DNA from 2 places in the Leifsonia sp. YAF41 genome. Region 1 is predicted to be linked to the other one. Evidence: predicted binding sites of a transcription regulator. Region 1 holds the regulator's gene; the other holds the start of a gene.

Region 1 (3,921 bases):
AGATTGCACGGTTGCTCATGCCGTCAAGCCCGGCAGATTCCGCTGCCTACCTGCGCGACGTGATCGGCACGCTTCAAGGAGAGCTGGGCGCATCGTCTAGCGGTGCCGTGGCTGACGCGGCAGCCGACGCCGGCGACACCGACAACAACGTCGATCAGCTTGTGCGGGCGAGCCGTCTCAGCGAGGATTTTCTGCTTCCCAGTCGCCCGAAAGACGCGAAGAAACTCGCCAAGCTGAGCGCAAAATGGCAGCTCCCTGCCGACGAGTCGGTGCGCACATCGCTGTCGAGCGCGACCTTGGCCGGCATCTACGGACTCGCGATCACCGATCGCGCCCTGTACTCCCGGGACCTCATGGAGCCGCTTGACCGAACGGCGCTCTCCGACATCAGAGACATTGAGTGGGTCGCCGATAAGAAAGCGTTTCGAATCGCCGACGCACACTTCGTCCCCACTCTGCCCTCGATCACCGACGACAACCGCGACTACTTCATCGCCTTGCTCGGCCACCTCGTCGCTGCAGCCAGCTAGGCTGTTTGGCTGGCTAGCTGGCTAGCCTCAGCTCGTGGGGAAAGGGGTGGGGCTAACTCCTGCAATCCCGGCCAAAATCACCTCGGGAGGGCACTTTTCAGCGTGATTCCGAAGGATTGCAGGAGTTAGCCACGCGTGGAGACGGTGACTGTGAACTTGGTGTTGCGGCCGACCTGGTGGGTCGGGCCGACCATGCGGTTCAGGGCGGGGCGGTAGCCGAGGTGCGTGTTCCACACGGTCCAGAGTTCGCCGCCGGGCTTCAGCACACGGGCCGCGTCCTCGAACAGTTTGAGGGCGATTCCGGCGTGCACCGAGTTGCCGATGTGAAACGGCGGGTTCAACACGATCAGCTCGGCCGAGGCATCCTGCTGGCTCTGCAGCGCGTCGTCGCGCACGACGGTGATCCGGTCGGCCACGCCGTTCGCCTCGGCCGTGGCGCGGGCGGATGCGACGGCAGCGGCCGACTGGTCGCTGGCGGTCACGTGAAGGGTCGGGCGGGCGAGGGCGAGCGAGGTCGCCAGCACGCCGGTGCCGCAGCCGAGATCGATCGCCGTCTGAGCATCGGGCTTCATACGATCGATGAACTCGAGCAGGAAGCGAGTGCCGATGTCGATGGTGGTGCCGGCGAACGCGGCCCCGTGGGCGCAAACGGTCAGCCCGAGGTCGGCGTGCACGGCGCGGTGCGGCCATTCCGAGAGGGCTTCGGCGCTGGTCAGCGGCTGCGATGCGGTGAGCACGCGCGACTTCTGGGCTGCCAGTGAAGCGGTGACCTCGCCGAAGTGACGGCGCAGCACCTCGTTCATCGCCGGGGTCATGTGCTTGACCCGGCCGCCTGCGTAGACGCGCACCGAGGGGTCGGCGTAGCGGGCGATGTCGGCGGCAATCTCGTCGAGCGCCGAAAGGCTGCGCGGAAGCTGCATCAGCACGACGCGCGCGCCCTGCACGAGCTCTGCGCCGAGGTCGAGCGAACGATAGGCGCCGGAGAGTCCGGCTTCGGCGGCGTTTGCGGCGAGAGCAAGCTCGCCGGAGAGGGCGTCCTGATGCACCCGGATGCCGACCAGCCCGGCCTGCGCCGCGGCCCCCAGGGTCAGTGCGCCGTAATGGTCTTCGATCACGACGACGGCACCCGGCAGCTCGCCACCCGATGTGGCGGCGGCCGCTGCGGCAGCGAGGTCGTCGGCCGCCTCCGCGAGGATCAGCCGGTCGCTCGCGTCGACGGCGAACAGGTTCGTCGCCTCAACGTCGGGCCAGCGGCGCAGAAGGTCGAACGAGAATTCAGAAGTCACTTCGTCAACGCTACCTCGCGCATCCGTTGGCCAGCGCCGAGGCCGCGGAGCAGCGGGCCGACCGACCGATCTCGACCTAAGACTCACGCGTGCGCCCACATCGTCGGCCGACCGAAGTCGAGGCGACAATTTGCGCGCACGCGCGAGAAAGACGTGGGCGACACGCGTACCCGTGCGCGTGTCGCGGCACGCAACGAAAAAGCCGGCACGCGATTGAACGCGTGCCGGCTTCGTACATATGTGCCGCGAGGCTGAGTCAGAGAATCGCGCTAGCCGCGATCGAGCGGCCGCCAGACAACGATCTGATTCGAGCGGCGCATCCGGGTGCCGGCCTTCATCGAGATGACGTCACCCGCGGAGCCCGCCGCGAACACGCGACGCCCCGGACGGCTGAGCAACTCATCGGCCAGTGCCGATTCCAGCTCGCGCAGGCGGGATTCGAGCCCACGCACGCGATCTTCGAGTTCGAGAATGCGACGGATGCCTTCCAGGCTCACGCCTTCGGCACCGAGTTCCGCGATCTCCCGCAGCTTGGCCACGTCGCGCATCGAATAGCGGCGCGACTTGCCCGGGGTGCGCCCGGGGCTGACCAAACCCAAGCGGTCGTACTGCCGCAGAGTCTGCGGGTGCATACCCGCCAACTCTGCGGCCGTGGAGATCACGAAAACTCGGCTGAACTCATCCATGTCGATTCCTGTTATCCCCGCGCCTTGGCGAGAAGCTCTTCCCGGGGATTCTCTTCGGGCAGCGCTGCGGCGAGCGCCTCGAGGGCCGCTTCCGCCTCTTTCGAGAGGTGTGACGGCACGGCAACCTGCACTTCGGCGAGAAGATCGCCGGTGCCCTTCGCCGTTTCGACGCCGCGACCCTTGACGCGCAGGATGCGGCCGCTCGGGGTTCCCGGTGCCACTCGCAGCTTGACCGGTGGCCCACCGAGGGTGGGTACTTCGATCGTCGCTCCGAGCGTGGCTTCGATGAAGGTGATCGGAACAGTGACGCGCAGGTTCAGGCCATCGCGCTCGAAGACGGGGTGCTTGCGCACCGACACCGTGAGCACGATGTCGCCGGCTTCACCGCCATCCAGGCTCGGCTGGCCCTTGCCGCGCAACTTGATCTTCTGACCGTCGGCAACGCCGGCCGGGATCTTGACCTTGAGCTCACGCCCGTCCTGTGTCTGCAGGGTGATCTGATCGCCGTGGGTTGCGGTGACGAAGTCGATGGTCGTCGATGCGACAACGTCGCGCCCCCGAGTCGGTCCGCCGGCACCGCGGTAGCCGCCGGATGCGGTGCCAAACCGGCCACCGCGCCCGCCGAACAGCCCGCCGAGAATGTCGTCGTAGTCGCCGCCCTGCTGGAAGGTGTAGTTCTGCTGCCCGCCGCCGCCGAACATGCCACCGAACGAGTCGTCAAAGCCGCCCTGCTGGCCGCCACCCGTGCCGGGGGCGGTGAAGCGAGCTCCACCCCCCATGGCACGGATTGCGTCGTATTCCTTGCGCTGTTCGGGGTCAGAGAGCACCGAGTTGGCCTCGCTGATCTCCTTGAACTTTGCTTCGGATGCCGGATCACCCTGGTTGGAATCGGGGTGATACTTGCGGGCCAGTTTGCGATAGGCCTTCTTCAGCTCGGCCGGCGTGACATTCTTCGAAACACCGAGGATCTTGTAGAAGTCCTTGTCGAACCAGTCCTGGCTAGCCATCGCTCGGTACCTGAACCACAACCTTGGCCGCGCGCAGAAGCGTGGAGCCTAGGGTGTAGCCGGTCTCGACCACGTCGGCGACCGTCTCGACCGTGACATCGGCGCTCGGCTGCTGAAAAACAGCCTCGTGCACGGTGGGGTCGAACGGTTCACCGACGGTGCCGAACGGCGTCAGGCCGAGCTTCTCGACGGATGCGCGCAGCTTGGCCGCGATCGTCGCGAACGGCGTCTCGGCAACCAGGTCGCCGTGCTTCTCAGCACGGTCGAGGTCGTCGAGCACCGGCAGCAGAACGGCGACAACGCCACCGGTGAGGCGCTCGCGCTCCACCTCGCGGTTCGATTCAGTGCGCCTGCGGTAGTTGGCGTATTCGGCCGTGACGCGCTTGAGATCGGCGAGGTGCTCGGCCGACGG
Region 2 (3,921 bases), on a different contig from region 1:
GGAATCGCTCCTGCGCGCCACGCGTCATACAGTGGTCACGATTCCCACCGTGCGCAGCGACGCGGCCCGCATCGCATCGGAGATCAGCTCCGCCCTCGCCAACACCGATGAGGCCTTGGCGTTTCGGCGCTTCCTACAGCTCGCCGACAACCTCGCCGCCGAACACGGCGCCACCCGGGTCGGCCTCACGCTGACCGAACCGCCCCCGACGGGATCCAAGCAGTGGGATGCCGCAATCGCCGCACTCTGCGAATTCCGTCTCAACACAGACTCCCTCCCCGTTCCCGACTGGGTCAGCACAAAGACGGGGAGCCCGGGGAAGCCCTGGGCACCACGGACCAGTGACTACGACATCCCGGCCGACCCGGCACAGGTCCCGACCGAGTTCCTCAACCGCGGCATCCTGATTGAGTCCGCAACTTTGGAAAGCATCTAGTGCCCGGCGATCAACTCGACCGCGACGATCTCATCAACGGCATCAACGCGGTCATCACGAAGCTCCGTGCGGCCGGCCAATCGGCTGGCATCCGCATTGTCGGCGGTGCCGCGCTCGCACTCCGCTACTTCGACCGCCGCACCACTACCGACGTCGACGCACACCTGCAACCCGAGCAACCGATCCTCGCGGCCGCCATGGAAGTCGCGAACGAAAACGGTTGGCCACACGATTGGCTCAACAGCAACGCCAGCATCTTCATCCCCGCCTACGGCGCCGACCCTGAATGGGAAGTCCTCTACGCCAGCGAGGACATCACCGTCGAAGTCGCCTCGCCACGCGCTCTGCTCGCCATGAAGCTGAACGCCTCACGCCCCGGGCGGGATGTGCAGGACATTGCCAACCTTCTCGCCATCTGCCACATCCGCGACGTCGACGCGGCTGAAGAGCTCCTCAACGGTTTCTACCCCGGCGACGGACTTCCCGACAAAGCCCTTCGCCTCCTGGAACCCATATTCGCTCATGGTCTCCCCGGCATCCCCGAGGTACCACCCGCACCCTCGATTGGAGGACCACCCTCAGCGTGTTAGCGCGGAAGGGACCCTCCCCCGAGTGGGGAGGCGCGATTCTCATGGTCACGAATCGACCATTTACTACACGATCAGCTCTGGAACGAGAGCGATCCTTAGAGAGATATGATCCACGATCAGTACTTGCAGACTCGAACCCTTCTAGAGCAGCATTGGGCCGGGCATGATGTCGGGCAACTAAATGTCCAAATTTCGCCCGCGCGGGCGAAAATCCAGCTCGGTCCGGCACCTGGGACCGATTGATATGCCCTGCAGGAGTGGCGCGTGCGTGGAAGCGGGGGTGGAGTTATGCCTTGGCGACCGTGGGAGTCATCGCGACTGCCGCGGGATTCTACTGGGACGCGCAAAATGCCAAAGCGCCGTGGTTCGCCGTTCGATAAGCGCACGGATGCTGGCCACGCCATCGGGGAATGGGCGACGGCAAAAGGCGTGAAGTATCTGCCCACTTATGTCGAGAGAAATCTCGGTGAGCTGGGCGCAGTTGGTGGTCCTTCAGCCGAAAGGCAACGGAGCCGCCGTTGTATGAAAGGCCCGTCACGTTCAATGGCGGGGCGGGCATGTATTAGCGGGAATGTACTGGGGGCCTTCCTGCAATGCTGCCCCGCGAACGCGAAAATGGGGCCGGAGAATCGTCTCCGAACCCCACTTTTTACCTGTAGTCCGTCGTTATTTTGCAGACTGCGTGCGCCCCTCTGCGATGGTCAGAACGTGCTCGTCTGGCGCTCGCACCTCAATCTTGCGGGGCTTCGCCGTTTCACTCACCGGGATCGCAATGGTGAGCACACCGTTGGCGTACGTCGCGTTGATCTGCTCGGTGTCGATACCCTGCCCCAGACTCAACTGGCGCAGGAACGATCCGGACAGGCGCTCCCGGGTGATCCATTTCACGTTCTCGTGACTGGCCATGGTGCGCTCGGCGCGAATGGTCAGTAACTGCCCGTCCACGTCGATGTCAACAGAACCGGGGTCGATGCCGGGCATGTCGGCGTTGAGGATGTAGACGTCGCCCTCCCGGTAGAGATCCATCGGCATTAGACGTGGCCCACGGATGTCCATGAGCGCGCCGGTGACACGGTCCAGGTCACGGAACGGATCGAAGTTCACAGCCATGTTTCAACTCGCTTTCTCTCGGGGCCCGGTGACTCGGACCGCCCACTATTCATCAGAGTCGAGCCCTTCCGGCTCGGCTATTGCCGATATTAATCCCGTTCTCACCGGTTTCAAGGGCCCCGCCGGCGCTCAGCTGCGCGAATCAGCGGGGTTGATCATGTCCGGAAGGGGATCGCTCAACGACACACTTTGTCACCACCCGTCAGTACCGTTCTATTCGACGGAGCAATGTCGGTGTGGCTTTTGCCGAAAAGTGGCGGTGTTCTTTCGCCGCAGAATGGCGATATCGCCATCTCACAAGGGGAAGGTCATATGGGCGTCGGTGTGCCGGCGGTTCGACGCAATCGCCCGTGTCCTGATTGCGGAACCTCCAACGGACAGTCTCGGTTGCAAGTGCGGCAGCGGCAAAGCCGTCGCGAACAGCTACCGGCAAAACCAGGCGCAGGCGCGTGAGCAGTCTGGGCTGCTGCCGACGTGCCTCGGGCCCAGCAGACCATCACTGATAGGGTCGGGCCGATAGCATGGTCCACTTGTTTGAGGAGACAGACGTGAGCTCTGAAAGATTGATGCGACACACTCGCCGCAGAAGGTTTGGAGTTCTTTCTGTGCTGCTTCTCGTCATAGCTGTGGGGGCGGCTTGGCTCGGTGTGATCGTTCTGACGAGCGATATCCAGCCCGCGAACCTCATAGTTTGCGATAGCGCTTCAGACCTTCGGTGCAGCGACAGCTTCTTTTTCGGCCGAAAAGGTGGGCAAAACACTCTTGGGGCTGCGCTTGTCGCGCTAGCTGTCGTGTCCGGTTTCGTGTCAGGCGGCCTAGCGGTGTCGGCGGCGCGGAAGCCAGTCGGTGAAACCGCGCCGCCGACACATGCCTAGTTAGTCAGTGGCACCCAGCCAGAATTGTTGTCGAAGAACGCACGCACATTCGCAAAGTAGCCGAAGACAGAGCAGGAACGGCCTCCACCTGACGCCACGCCTTCGCAGGGCTTTTCGTTCGTGCCTCCTGTGTTGATTCCACTGATCACGCCCACACCGAGCACACCGCCGCCGGCAGCGCCGACAAGGATTGGACCCCCGCTGTCGCCATTGCCAAACAGCGGGTCTGTCGTCACGCTCTTGACTGTGACCAGGTTGTTATAGCAGGAGCCGCCGAAATAGCAGATGACATCATTCGTCGACTGCACTTCAGCACGGCAGTTGACACCCGAATATGAGCCGCTCGGGCAAACAACGTCTCCCTTCACCGGGTAGTACGCACCCTTCACATTGTTGTACTGGCCCGAGTTGTAAACACCGACGTAGACGCTTCCTTCGTAAGATGCGCCGCCGAGTCGGCGGATATCTGAGCCGCCCGAGTTCCCGCTTTGAAGCGTCCCGACGGACCAGTTGCTGCTGGCAGCTTGGCCGGAACGCCATGACTCGCCTGTGCTGCCGCAGTGATCCGCGGTGAGCATCGCAACGGCGCTGAATCCAGTCTGTCGATTGATCACCGGGAATGCGGAGGTGCAGGCATTCCCAGCCGGACCATAGATTCTTGCCCCGCCCCAGAACGGCGAATCATCACCCCAGCGCCACCCGTTTGCTTGCTGTGGCGCGGTACCAATGCTCTCAAATCGGAGCGGAACGACACTCATCGACTGCAACTCCTTCTGATCTGAAGGTGCATTTCGCTTTGAGGTCTTCCCCTCTACGAGTGTGACAATTAGACCGCTGTTATTCTTGGCTGGACTCACCGACGCGATCGGGACGCCCGAAGCTACGCCTTCGTTGGCGAGCTCATAGGCCA

What was found. The regulator HspR, encoded in region 1, represses chaperone genes until heat shock. The targets are predictions, from matches to a motif close to AAGTTGAGTCNNNNNGACTCAACTT.
Region 2: the regulator HspR is predicted to act here: its motif matches at 2,192-2,216, upstream of AB4Y63_RS17725 (Hsp20/alpha crystallin family protein).

What each region holds. Positions count from the first base shown of each region.
Region 1 is NZ_JBFRCS010000007.1:76,434-80,354, forward strand. Features, by position in the region: gene AB4Y63_RS08090 (hypothetical protein) at 1-530, shown strand, start outside; gene AB4Y63_RS08095 (class I SAM-dependent methyltransferase) at 656-1,816, opposite strand; gene AB4Y63_RS08100 (heat shock protein transcriptional repressor HspR) at 2,086-2,502, opposite strand; gene AB4Y63_RS08105 (DnaJ C-terminal domain-containing protein) at 2,514-3,509, opposite strand; gene AB4Y63_RS08110 (nucleotide exchange factor GrpE) at 3,502-3,921, opposite strand, start outside.
Region 2 is NZ_JBFRCS010000016.1:199,987-203,907, reverse strand. Features, by position in the region: gene AB4Y63_RS17735 (helix-turn-helix domain-containing protein) at 1-436, shown strand, start outside; gene AB4Y63_RS17730 (DUF6036 family nucleotidyltransferase) at 436-1,026, shown strand; gene AB4Y63_RS17725 (Hsp20/alpha crystallin family protein) at 1,693-2,136, opposite strand; gene AB4Y63_RS17720 (hypothetical protein) at 3,008-3,921, opposite strand, start outside.